2 regions of the Bacillus sp. N5-665 genome follow, and region 2 is predicted to be linked to the other one. Evidence: riboswitches for the same ligand, from Rfam matches in the RefSeq annotation. Region 2 holds a riboswitch; the other holds the start of a gene.
The links. Region 2 has a riboswitch for cyclic di-GMP ahead of MNO09_RS25545 (SpaA isopeptide-forming pilin-related protein). Riboswitches for the same ligand answer to the same signal wherever they lie in the genome.

Region 1 (4,746 bases), 640 kb from region 2:
TAGCGATTATTCGCGGAAATGCAGCTGAAATAGCAAACGTTATTAATGAGAGCTGGGAAATTAAAGGGGTAGACGCCGGTGCTGGAAATGGCAATGTCGTAAGTATTGCAAGGCAGGCAGCGGATGAATTAAATACAGTAGCGGTGATTACTGGAAAAGAAGATGTTGTTACAGATGGAGAGCGAGCGATTCTTATTCGAAATGGTCACTCTATTTTAACGAAGGTTACGGGAACTGGTTGTTTACTAACTTCTGTAATAGGAGCATTTGTAGCAGTAGAAAAGGATTATGTAAAGGCAGCAGTAGCGGCATTAACGTTTTATGGTGTAGCTGCGGAACTGGCAGCTGTTAAGACAGTGGAAAAGGGACCTGGTAGTTTCCAAATTGAATTTTTAAATCAGTTAGCAAATACAACTTCAGATGATATTGAGAAGTATGGGAAGATTGAGCTTATATAGTAAGGAGGGGAACTAGATGTCGCGTATTACAAAGGCTGAAATGTCTAGATTATTATCAGTATATTTTATTATGGGAAGTAACAATTGTGCGAAGGAGCCACTACAAGTATTGAGAGATGCACTTGAAGGCGGTATAACAATTTTTCAATTTCGTGAAAAGGGGGGAGGCGCTTTAACGGGAGAGAAACGTATTTGTTTCGCGAAAGAACTACAAGCAGTCTGTAAGGAGTACGGTGTACCATTCATCGTAAATGATGATGTGGAACTAGCTCTCGAGTTAGATGCAGATGGCGTGCATGTTGGACAAGATGATGAAGGAATTACTTCTGTTCGTGAAAAAATGGGAGATAAAATTGTTGGTGTATCTACCCATACAATTGAAGAAGCACGCTGGGCAATTGAAAACGGAGCTGATTATTTAGGTGTTGGCCCTATTTTCCCAACGAGTACGAAAAAAGATACGAAAGCAGTGCAAGGAACGAAAGGTTTAGCTCATTTTAGAGAACAAGAAATTATAATACCAATCGTTGGGATTGGTGGGATTACAATTGAAAATACCGCTTCGGTTATAGAAGCCGGTGCGGACGGTGTTTCTGTTATTTCCGCGATTAGTTTAGCTGAATCTCCGTATGAAAGTACGAAGAAGCTAGTAGAGGAAGTAAATAGGAGTTTGTAGGAAAAGGGAACTTCACAAAAATAGTAAAAAACATAATGGACGGTTAAAAATATTTAAACAAACGTTTGATTAAAAAAGCACAAACCCTTTAAAATTGTAGGTTTGTGCTTTTTCTTTAAAACATAATTGATATTAAGAGCATTCCAATTCCGATAGAAGTGAATGTTGCGATTAGGCCTGGAATCATAAAGCTATGATTTAAAACATATTTACCAATGCCTGTTGTACCAGTGCGATCAAAGTTAATGGCAGCAACGATCGTTCCATAGTTTGGAATGAAGAAATATCCATTTACTGCAGGGAACATTGCGATTAGTAGTGCTGGTGGAATACCGAGTGATAATCCAAGAGGCATTAAAGCACGTACTGTTGCTGCTTGGCTATATAGTAAAATAGATAGAATGAATAATGCGATGGCAAATAGCCATGGTGCACTTGTTACTAGGTGCTGAATTGATCCTTGAATCATATTTAAGTTTCCGTTAAAGAAAGTATCTCCCATCCAAGCGATACCGAAAATAGCAACAACTGCTGTTGCCCCCGCTTTAAAGACGTTACCAGACACGATGCTTTCTACATTTGGTTTGCAGAAAATAATAATAAGAGCTGCGATAGTTAACATAACCATTTCAATTGTGTTTGGCATGGAAAGACGAACTAACTTCCCGTCAACCACCCATCCTGGACGAAGTGCTTCAAATGAACCGAGAAGTACGACAAGGAAAGTTCCTACTAAGAAAAGGATAACGGATAGTTTAGCGCCTTTTAAACCAACAAATTCTTTCTTCTCTTCAATTTTAGGAATCATTCCTTCTTTTAAACGTTTCAAGTATTCAGGGTCTTCATTTAATTCTTTCCCCATTTTGCTAGCAACAAATGCAGCTACCATACAAGCGATGAAGGTAGAAGGAATACTTACTTTTAAAATATCTAATAAAGTGATTTTATAGTCAGCTAGCATTGCTAAAAGTGCAACTGTCGCAGCTGATATAGGGCTAGCTGTAATTGCTTGTTGGGAAGCGATTACGGCAATTGACATTGGTCGTTCCGGTCTAATCCCAGATTCGCGAGAGACTTCTGCGATAACAGGAAGTACAGAATAAGCAACGTGACCAGTTCCTGCGCACAGTGTAAATAAATAAGTAACAATTGGAGCAAAGAATGTAATGCGCTTTGGATTTTTTCGCAATGCTTTCTCAGCCAGATGAACAAGGTAGTCCATTCCTCCAGCAGCTTGCAGTGCACCGGCAGCTGTAATTACTGCTAAAATCATAAGCATTACATCAATAGGAGGGGCTGTAGGTTGTAAGTGGAAGACGAAAACAAGTATTGCCATACCAACGCCACCCATTACTCCTAGCCCAACTCCGCCTAGGCGTGCGCCAATAAAAATGCAGAGTAGTAACGTAAGAAATTGTAGCCAAAACATGATAAACTACCTCCGAAATTCATTAGTTAAGATATATTTGAATAATTTAATTTGAACGAAAATTAAAACAAATACTCAAAATAATCCTTGTGTTATATACATTTTTTATTATATAACACAAGAAATGTAACATTCACGAACTTTGTTAAATTATTTCGAAAAAATAATGCATTGAAACTTTACATTTGCATCTCTAAATAGGTAGACATTTTAATTTTTATGTTGTAATCTTTGATAGAGAATAATTTAATTCTCATAGAACTCCCATATCGTTCAACTCGTTCAGCGAGAAAGGCAAACTGATGGAAACATTAGGACGCAAAACTACAGGAGCTAAGGCCGAAAGGTTATGCTAGCCAGTTACCGGACGGATAGGGTTGGTCTTGACCAATGCTCTTTTCATTGGTCTTTTTTTTGTTTATAAAAAAATGAGAACCGTTATCGTTTATTAATAAGGTGTATATTTTAATAGCGTTACTTTATAGTAAGTTAATTAAGAAAGGTGATGTTAATGAGAAAATATTGGCATAAGCTATCATTTCTTCAAAAAAATGTATTGTTAACTGTGTTAGTTATTTTGACGCTTGTTGGTACTATGGGAGCGTTAAGTTTTAACATGTTTCAAAATAGTATGATGTCTATATTTGAAAGGCATTCTTTTGAAACAGGAGATACGGTATTACATAAATTAGACGAACAAATAGTGAGAGATGTTACAAAAGACCCAGTGGCACAAAGAGAAAAGAGAGAGAAGTTAACAGAGAAATTAGATGAAGCAACGGAAGAATTGAATAGTGTTGGACAAACGTATATTGTTGGAGCAAAAGAAAATGAAAAAGGTGAGCTACAAATCATTGATTTGTCTACAGGTTTAGCAAATGTTGTTGAAGTAAGGCCGGGAGAATATTATAAACAACCAGATCTTTGGATGAAAGCATATGATAAAGTAATGAGCACGAAAAAAGCAAACATGACAGTAGTATATGAAGATCTATTAGGGTCATGGGTAACGATATTAGAGCCAATTAAAGATGGAGACGGAAATATTGTGGCAATTGTTGCAGCCGATGTAGATGCTTCGATTGTTCCTATTACAAAGGAAAAATTCATTATACAAGGTTTAATGTTTATTTGTATTTCTGTTTTAATTGCAACTGTTATTCAATTCTTAATTGTGCGTAACGCACTTGCTCCATTGCGAGATTTACGTGAAGGATTACGCAAAGTCGGTGAAGGTGATTTAAGTATTAAGTTAGAGGAAAGACCAGATGATATTGGTATTATTAATTCGTATTTTAATAATACCATCGAGAAGTTTAAAGGAATTGTAGATAAAGTGAAGCAGACAGCAGAACAGGTTTCCTCATCTTCACAAGAATTGTCAGTGAGTACGAAAGAGAATAGTATGGCGGTTCAAGAAATTGTAAGTTCTATGGTTGAGTTAAGAGCTAGCGCTCAGTCACAAGAAACGTCAGTACCACAGTATTTAGGTATTGTATATGAAATGGAAGATAAGATGGAAGAGATAAAAAATGCTGCAGAACAAATGGCGAAAGAGTCTGAAGGTATGGAGCATCATTCAGTAAAAGGAAATGGTGTTATTGAAAAGACGATGAATCAAATGATTATAATACAAAATGCAGTACAAGATTTATCTTCTATTATGTATTCTTTGGAAACAAAATCAAAAGAAATTAGTGATATAGTAACTGTAATTACAGGTATTTCAAATCAAACTAATTCGTTAGCGTTACATGCTTCTATTGAAGCTTCACGTGCTGAAGCAACCGGAAAGGGATTTGCTGTTGTTGCTGATGAAGTGAGTAAATTAGCAGAGCAGACGGAAGCATCAGCAAAAGATATAGCAAAATTAATAGGGGAAACACAAGCTGAAACGAAAGAAGCTATTGTTTCAATACAAAAAGCTTCAAAAGAAGTAGAATCTGGAATTGAATTTGTTCAAAGTAGTGGTGCTTTCTTTGAAAAAAATTCAAAATCAGCACAATCTGTTACAAATCAAGTTAGAGCTGTTTTTAGCAATTCAAGTGATATATTGCAAAATAGCCAAAATATTGTTCGTGTCGTAAATGAACTATCACATATCGCAAATATGTATGCGAATAGTAGTAGTAATATTGAAACGAGTATGAAAGAACAGGAAATGTCTGTACAAGATATTGCCG
Region 2 (8,934 bases):
GGCGATTTATATGATTAAAGATTACTTTCCGTTACTGTTTCAAGCGATAGCCATTGGCACAAAACAACTTTTGAAAATTTTGCATCGTCTTTATCTATTGCTCAAAAAGAACGGTCGTAAATGTCATCGGTATAAAAAAATGACCGTCTTTGATATTCTAGGGATTGTGTATAAAACGACGGTGAAGCATAGACAAACTGCCTAGCGAAAAAATCAGATTTTAATAGGCTTCTTTAGTATGCCTACTTTTCTATCAATTGTTAGTTTTGAACCAAGGATCGTTTCATATCTAGTAAATTACTTGATTAGCTTGATGGGCATGTGCTGCTACCCCTTTTGCTAAATGTTTTTTTATGCCAAATAAAAAAGGTATCCTCCAATACTTTGAGGATACCTTTTTCATTTTTATTATCTCTGCTGTTTTCTACCTAATACGAGCAATCCAAAACTCATCATAATAAGAAGTGCTCCCATATATGGTTCCACAGGCATTTTCTGTCCTGTCTTCGGTAATTCTTTTTCAGGCTTCTCTGGATTCATTGTTCCAGGTTTCTCTGAATCCGTTGTTCCTGGTTTCTCTGAATCCATTGTTCCTGGTTTCTCTGGATCCGTTGTTTCTGGTTTCTCTGAATCCGTTGTTCCTGGTTTCTCTAAATCCATTGTTTCTGGTTTCTCTGGATCCGTTGTTCCTGGTTTCTCTGGATCCGTTGTTCCTGGTTTCTCTGGATCCGTCGTTTCTGGTTTCTCTGGATCCGTCGTTTCTGGTTTCTCTGGATCCGTCGTTTCTGGTTTCTCTGGATCCGTCGTTTCTGGTTTCTCTGGATCCGTCGTTTCTGGTTTTTCTGGATCCGTTGTTTCTGGTTTCTCTGGATCCGTTGTTTCTGGTTTCTCTGGATCCGTTGTTTCTGGTTTTTCTGGATCCGTTGTTTCTGGTTCTTCTGGACCTGGTGGTGCTAAAGAAGTCAATTTATTCAATACTTCTAATTGAACTGGACTTATCATTCCTTTTGTAATTTCAAATGGAATTGGATGAGTTAATTTTTCATAACCTTTTGGTGCTTCTACTTCTACAAGTGTGTAGTGACCTACAGATAAGTCTGAGACTTTCGCTTTTCCTTCTTTATCTGTTGCTACTTTCGTTACTACTTTGCCTTTTTCGTCATGAACTTCAAATACTGCTCCTGATAATACATTCTTACTTTCAGCAGCCATTTTTGTAATTTCTACTGAACCTTTATCTAACTGTTCATTCTCTACTTTTAGTGATAAAACTTCTGTCATACCTTTTTTGATTTCGAATGATACTGGCTCTGTTAGTTTTTTGTAGCCTGGTAAATTTTCTACTTCTACTAATTTGTAACTCCCTACAGATAGGTCTGAAATGTTTGCTTTTCCTTCTTTATCTGTTTTTACTTTCGTTACTACTTTTCCTTGTTCATCTTGCACTTCGAAAGTTACGCCCGCTAACACTGTTCCACTGTCTTTATCCACTTTTGTAACTTCTACATTACCTTTGTCTACCAATTCATTCTCTATTTTCAATGATAAGACTTTCGTCATACCTTTTGTAATTTCAAATGATACTGGTTTTTCTAGCTTTTTATAACCTGGTAAACTTTCTACCTCTACTAATTTGTAACTTCCTACAGATAGATCTGAAATGTTTGCTTTTCCTTCTTTATCTGTTGTCACTTTCGCTACTACTTTGCCTTGCTCATCTTGTACTTCGAAGACTACGCCTGCTAATGCTTTTTGACTATCTTTATCTACTTTTGTACTTTCTACTGAGCCTTTGTCTAACTGTTCATTCTCTACTTTCAATGATAAGACTTTTGTCATACCTTTTTTAATTTCGAATGATACTGGCTCTGTTAATTTTTTGTAGCCTGGTAAATTCTCTACTTCTACTAGTTTGTAACTTCCTACAGATAGATCTGAAATTTTCGCTTTTCCTTCTTTATCTGTTTTTACTTTCGTTACTACTTTTCCTTTTTCATCTTGCACTTCGAATGTTACGCCTTCTAATAACGCGCCACTTTCTTTGTCTACTTTTATAATTTCTACTGAACCTTTATCTACTAATTCGTTCTCTACTTTTAGTGATAAAACTTCTGTCATACCTTTTTTGATTTCAAACGATACTGGTTTCGCTAGTTTTTTATATCCTGGTAAGCTCTCTACCTCTACTAGCTTATATTTCCCTACTGATAAATCTGAAACGTTTGCTTTTCCTTCTTTATCTGTCGTTACTTTTGTTACTACTTTATCCTTTTCATCTTGCACTTCGAATGTTACGCCCGCTAATACTGCGCCACTTTCTTTATCCACTTTTGTAATCTCTACTGTTCCTTTATCTAACAGTTCGTTCTCTACTTTTAGTGATAAAACTTTCGTCATACCTTTTTTGATTTCAAATGATACTGGTTCTGTTAATTGTTTGTAACCTGGTAAGCTTTCTTTCTCTACTAATTTGTATTTTCCTACAGATAAATCTGCAATTGTTGCTTTTCCTTCTTTATCTGTTGTTACTGTCGTTACTACTTTTCCTTGTTCATCTTGTACTTCGAAGACTACGCCTGCTAATGCTTTTTGACTGTCTTTATCTACTTTTGTAATTTCTACGTTACCCTTGTCTAACATTTCATTTTCTACTGTTAAAGCAAGAGATTTTGTCATACCTTTTTCAATTTGGAAAGCAATCGGATCTACTAATTGCTTATATCCTTTTGGTGCTTTCACTTCTACTAGCTTATATGTTCCAACTGATAAATTAGTGACTTGTGCTTGTCCTTTTTTATCTGTCGTTATTTTAGCGACTACTTGTCCTGCTTCATCTTGAATATCAAATACTGCATCAGCTAAAGCATCTTTATTTTCTTTGTCTACTTTTGTAATTTCTACATTTCCTGTATCTACTAATTCATTTTCGACTGTTAGCTTTAATGCTGTTACTCTGCCCTTTTCAATTTCGAATGAAATTGGCTTTTCAAGTGGTTTGTATCCTACTGGTGTTCCTACTTCCACCAACTCATACTTTCCAATAGATAAATCTGAAACGTTTGCTTTTCCTTCTTTATCTGTTGTTACTTTTCTTACTACTTTTCCTTTTGAATCACGTACTTCAAATACAACATCTTTTAATGGTGCTTTACTATCTTTATCTATTTTTATTATCTCTACATTTCCAGTATCCATCATTTCATTTTCTACTTTTAATGATAGTATCTTGGTCATGCCCTTTGTAATTTCAAATGATACTGGTTTTTCTAGCTTTTTATAACCTGGTAAACTTTCTATCTCTACTAATTCATACTTGCCTACAGGTAAATCTGCAACATTTGCTTTTCCTTCTTTATCTGTTGTTACTTTTCTTACTACTTTTCCTTTTGAATCACGTACTTCAAATACAACATCTTTTAATGGTGCTTTACTATCTTTATCTATTTTTATTATCTCTACATTTCCAGTATCCATCATTTCATTTTCTACTTTTAATGATAGTATCTTGGTCATGCCCTTTGTAATTTCAAATGATACTGGTTTTTCTAGCTTTTTATAACCTGGTAAACTTTCTATCTCTACTAATTCATACTTGCCTACAGGTAAATCTGCAACATTTGCTTTTCCTTCTTTATCTGTCGTTACTTTTTTAACTTCGTTACCTTTTTCATCTTGGACAACGAACGTTACTCCCGCTAGCAGTGCTTTATTATCTTTGTCTATCTTTGTTATCTCTACATTCCCCGTATCTACCATTTCATTTTCTATTTTTAATGATAAGATCTCGGTCATGCCTTTTGTAATTTCAAACAATACTGGCTCTATTAATTTCTTATATCCTGGTAAGCTTTCTTTTTCTACTAATTTGTACTTTCCTACTGATAAATCTGAAATTGTTGCTTTTCCATCTTTATCTGTTGTTACTTCTTTTACTACTTTATCTTTTTCATCTTGTACTTCGAAGACTACACCTTTTAATACTTTCTGGCTGTCTTTATCTACTTTTGTAATTTCTATTGAACCTTTATCTAACTGTTCATTCTCTACTTTCAATGATAGGACTTTCGTCATACCTTTTGTAATTTCAAATGATACTGGTTCTTTTAGTTTCTTATAACCTGGTAAGCTTTTCGTCTCTACTAATTTGTACTTTCCTACTGAAAGATCTGAAACGTTCGCTTTTCCTTCTTTATCTGTTGTTACTTCTTTTACTACTTTATCTTTTTCATCTCGTACTTCGAAAACTACGCCTTTTAATGCTTTCTGGCTGTCTTTATCTATTTTTGTAATTTCTACTGAACCTTTATCTAACTGTTCATTCTCTACTTTCAATGATAGGACTTTCGTCATACCTTTTGTAATTTCAAACGATACTGGCTCTGTTAGTTTCTTGTAACCTAGTAAGCTTTTCGTCTCTACTAATTTGTACTTTCCTACTGAAAGATCTGAAACGTTTGCCATTCCTTCTTTATCCGTCGTTACTTTTTTTACTACTTCACCTTTCTCATCTTGAACTTCAAATTCGACACCCGCTAATACTGAACCGTTTTCTTTGTCCACCTTTGTAATTTCTACATTACCTTTGTCTGTCATTGCATTTTTTACTGTTATTGGGAATATGCCGTCCCCTGTTACATTTACTTCGAACTCTGTTTCTTTTAATTGGTATCCTTCAGGCGCTTTCGTTTCTTTTAAAATATATTTCCCTGGCGCTAACGGTTTAGAGATTGCCTTACCATCTTTATCTGTAACAATATGCTCAACTACTACACTGTCTTTTACTATATCAAACTCTGCATTTGCTAATGGTTTTTCACCATTTTCCGAATCAATTTTCTTTAATTCGATTTGACCCTTTTGCAAAGTATTTTTGACTTCAATGGCTTTTGTTTCACCAGCTTGAAGCGTAACCTCTACTGGAATTGTTAATTTTTGATATCCTTCTGGTGCTACTGTTTCATAAATTTTATACGTCCCAGGAGCTAAAGTTTGAGGTATTGAAAAGCCGTTTTCGTCCGTTATCAGTTTTGCAACAACTTCATTTGCACTATTTCGAACTTCAAATTCAGCACCTTTCAACCCTTTGTTCGGATTCTCAGCATCTATTTTATGAATCGATACTGTACCTTCTTTTGGAGCTTCAGGCGGCGTAACAATTACTTCTTTCGATGTTAATGTTTTATCATCAAAATGTAATTCCGCTTTATTAGGAATCTTCTTATCTACGTAAGAAGATAAATCTGCATTAGCTTTAATTTTCGCCTTAATGCTGAGGTTAATTACCTGGTCTTCATATGACTTATAGTCAAAATTCTCACCAAACGCAAATGTTACTTCACTTCTTTGTTTATCTATATTTAACGTTCCTTTAGAAGTAATATCTTGACCATTTTGATCATATACTTTTGCCTCTAATACTTCTAAAACATCTTCTAAATCATCACTAATTACCATTGACGTATAATTAGGTGAATTTTTCGGTATATGTGTACCAACTTGGTATTGAATAGCTTGATCCATTTGTGTTAACTGCTGATTCTCTACAAGCTTACCATTCTCATCTACTATATTTTTTTCAATGCTAGGTGGATTATCGTCACCTGAACCGGTTCCTCCCCCACCACTTACGAATACTTCTCCCACTTTTTCTTCAGTTACAATATTTTTACCTTCTAATTTCACTGTATTTTTATGAGGCTTTGCAGCAGGATTAGTAATCTTTGTTTTATATCTTAAAATATAACCTTTTGAGCTGTCTGGAAATTCAATTGTAAATCCAGTTTTCATTGCATTAATTTTAATTTTAGATAAATCTGCTGGCTTAACATTTGTTGGTGCATAGCCATCTTCAAATACAGCCTCTTCTAATACTAAACTATTTGTAATTAATTCATGCCCAGGTCCTAATGTGTCTGTTAATTTAAGATCTTGCATTTCTGTTCCAGTTGCATTTACATATACCGTCCAGTCTGCAATTGAAGGGTCTTCCTGATTATAAGAACCCCATTTCAATAGATTATCTGTATTGGGCTGTGGCTTCGGTCTCTCTGTCGTATTATTTACACTTACTTCTTTATTTACGATTTGACCATCAACGTTAAATTCTAATGGGATTTTTTTAATACCATCATATGCTTCTAGACCAAAATAAAATTCTACGAATAAAGAACCTTTAATGTTATTCTTTCCTTCTACGTAATCACCCATAGTACATGTCAATAGACCCTTTTTCATCTCACATGTACCAACTGTTTTTCCTTCAGCATCTTTTAAAGGAAAACTCATATTCATAAGATCTTTTCTGAATTCTTTTGGCATATCAATTGTGAATTGATCTCCACTTTTTATTTTTTCTTTAGCTGACCACTTCACTTCTACTTTCATACCATCTGAGGCTTGATATGGTTCAGACGTTGTACCATCAGTACGGGAGATATTAATCTCGTCCACTGGATTTTTTATCACAGCGGCTTGAATAACTGGAGCCCACACATTTAGTACTGAAAATAATACTAGAAAAACTAATGAAACCATCGAAATATGCCTTTTAGTACTTTTCATTTGCATAATCCCCTCCTATTTTTTATATTTATATAACAAAAAAAAGACCGTCCGGTTGCATCAAAAATGTGCAACCAGACGATCTTAGTAACCAATATGTATTACCGTAGACTCTAAGCTTTGCGGCCTATCCTTTCGAATAGTGTGCTAAAAATATTTTTTATTCTTTTTTTGTTTCATTTTCCTCTTAAACCAAATATTACTATACCGTCTGGACGGTTATAATTCAATACTCTGTAAAATTGTTCTATTTTTCTAATAAAAAAAATAATTCACCAGTGCATTAAATAAGCAATGGTGAATTATTTTACATTATATAGTTCGTATATTCTATTTATATGAATTATAAATAAGAGCTTGAATCACTTTTTCTCTTAATTCAGGGCTTAGTCTTCCAACCCCTAAATATTCCGAATACCATAATCCATCTGCCGCTAATCTAATAATTGTGGCACAAACTGAATCTATCTCATCATTTTCTATTTTATTTTGCAGTTGCTGAAATGATTGTTGTAACGGTTCAAGTAATTCAGGTTTTAGCATTAATGCTGCCATCATACTACTCCCCAGCTCTTCTACTCTTCTCTCATTACTTAATCTTTCCTCTACAAAAGAACGTACCCACCTTCCTTTCTTCTCTAAGTCTTCCGCAACTTTATTGTGAATAGCGTCTTGATACTCCTCCGTCCCTTTGAGTATCATGCCCTCTATTAAAGCTTCTTTAGTTGAAAAGTGATACAACAATCCACCTTTACTTATCCCCGCCTCTTTTGCTACCGCTTCTAAAGTTAACTTAGCAACCCCTTTACATTGCACAATTTGAGAAGCGGCTGCTAAAATCTTTTGCCTTGTTATACTTATACTCATTCCTTTTTAACCCCCCCATTTCTACTAAATTTATATAAATGCGTATCTTATTTTTAATATTGCTGAGTAACAATAAATATTTTCTTTATACAACAAAGGCTCCATTACCTTTGAATTTTTCGTTGCTTCTTCTATTAAAAATTTCCATATCATTCAATATGATAACATTAAACACTCAAAGTTGACTATACATCTATACTTTTATATTCATTGAAAATATATCCATAAACACGAAATGTATAAAAATTAATTATCCTTATATATATAATCTGTAATTTAAAGAGGTTTATATTTTCATAAAAATAAAGTGGAATTTTATAAGGATGATTCCATTGAAAAAATTTTCTATTAGTTATTTAATATGCTTACTGGTTTTTTCTATCATTGTGAACGTTTTACAGTATACACTAGTTCCAAATTATGCTGACTCTCATTCACCTCGCTTTTCCTTCCACATATATTATTCATTATTTTCACATAAAAAAATAGCCCTCTATGCTAAAACATAGAGGGCGGAATTTCTATATAAAAACCTATAACTTATCCTAAAGTGCCTCCCCTAAACAGAACATCTAAACTATCTATGCCCTATATTCTTTAGGGGATAGGTGGTTATTAGAAAGTAGTGTCTTCTTTTTTATAATATTCTTTTGAAATCTCTTCATAAAATGCAGCTGATGTCGTGTAGAAATAAGGTACTAACCATAAGAAACCGATTCCTAAAGTAAGAATACTTAAAATGAACCAACCTAAGAAGCTTAAGCATAGTAAAAAGTAATCCATTTTATGTCCATTCATCATACGACGACTTTCAGTAATCGCTTGATTCGCTGTATATTCTGGATGATCATTCAAAATAAAATATGTCATAGAATAAGAAAATGATTTAATAATACCTGGAATAATAAGAAGTAATGTCCATAGAATCAAGTACACATTCATTAGTAAATATGTTAAAAACGATTTCATAAACTTACTTCCATCGTTAAACCATCTAAATATATGACCGATACGAGCATTAGTCCCACGAATTACATTTAAAACAAAATAAGAAGCACCCACTGTTAACGGACCGATAATAAACATTGCAATAATAGTTACTGTAAGTGACTCATTTGCTTCTTCCCAACCCCAAAACATTGAGAAAATACCTGTGGTTAGCATTTCAACAGCTCCAATAAGGATTCCGACTAATAAGGTTGCCCCTACCGCTAACCCCCATTTTCCTTTTAATGCATCAAGTGCTGCTCTTTTTAACTGACTTATCATATATAGCCTCCTAATACTTTTTCTATATTAGTATACCATTTATATGAAAAATCCCACAGATTTCCCTGAAATAGAAGTATACTACTTTTTCGATATATGTGCGCTGTAGCTGTACTAATATATGGATTAAGCCCCTCATTTTCCTATAACAAAAAAAGCCTGCCTTTCATAATAGGCAAGCTTTTTCAAGTTAATCTTCACTTAATCTCTTCTTATACCAATCCTGCATTCTCTTCG

Region 1: it holds a riboswitch for cyclic di-GMP, as region 2 does, so the genes downstream of both, MNO09_RS28815 (methyl-accepting chemotaxis protein) here and MNO09_RS25545 (SpaA isopeptide-forming pilin-related protein) in region 2, are expected to answer to the same signal.

Annotation. Positions count from the first base shown of each region.
Region 1 is NZ_CP093325.1:5,108,309-5,113,054, reverse strand. It holds gene thiM (hydroxyethylthiazole kinase) at 1-458, shown strand, start outside; gene thiE (thiamine phosphate synthase) at 475-1,134, shown strand; gene MNO09_RS28820 (anaerobic C4-dicarboxylate transporter family protein) at 1,250-2,563, opposite strand; cyclic di-GMP riboswitch class I at 2,847-2,931, shown strand; gene MNO09_RS28815 (methyl-accepting chemotaxis protein) at 3,075-4,746, shown strand, end outside.
Region 2 is NZ_CP093325.1:4,470,849-4,479,782, forward strand. It holds gene MNO09_RS25540 (IS4 family transposase) at 1-205, shown strand, start outside; gene MNO09_RS25545 (SpaA isopeptide-forming pilin-related protein) at 409-6,567, opposite strand; cyclic di-GMP riboswitch class I at 6,628-6,720, opposite strand; gene MNO09_RS25550 (TetR/AcrR family transcriptional regulator) at 6,892-7,428, opposite strand; gene MNO09_RS25555 (DUF975 family protein) at 8,044-8,697, opposite strand; gene MNO09_RS25560 (PH domain-containing protein) at 8,888-8,934, opposite strand, start outside.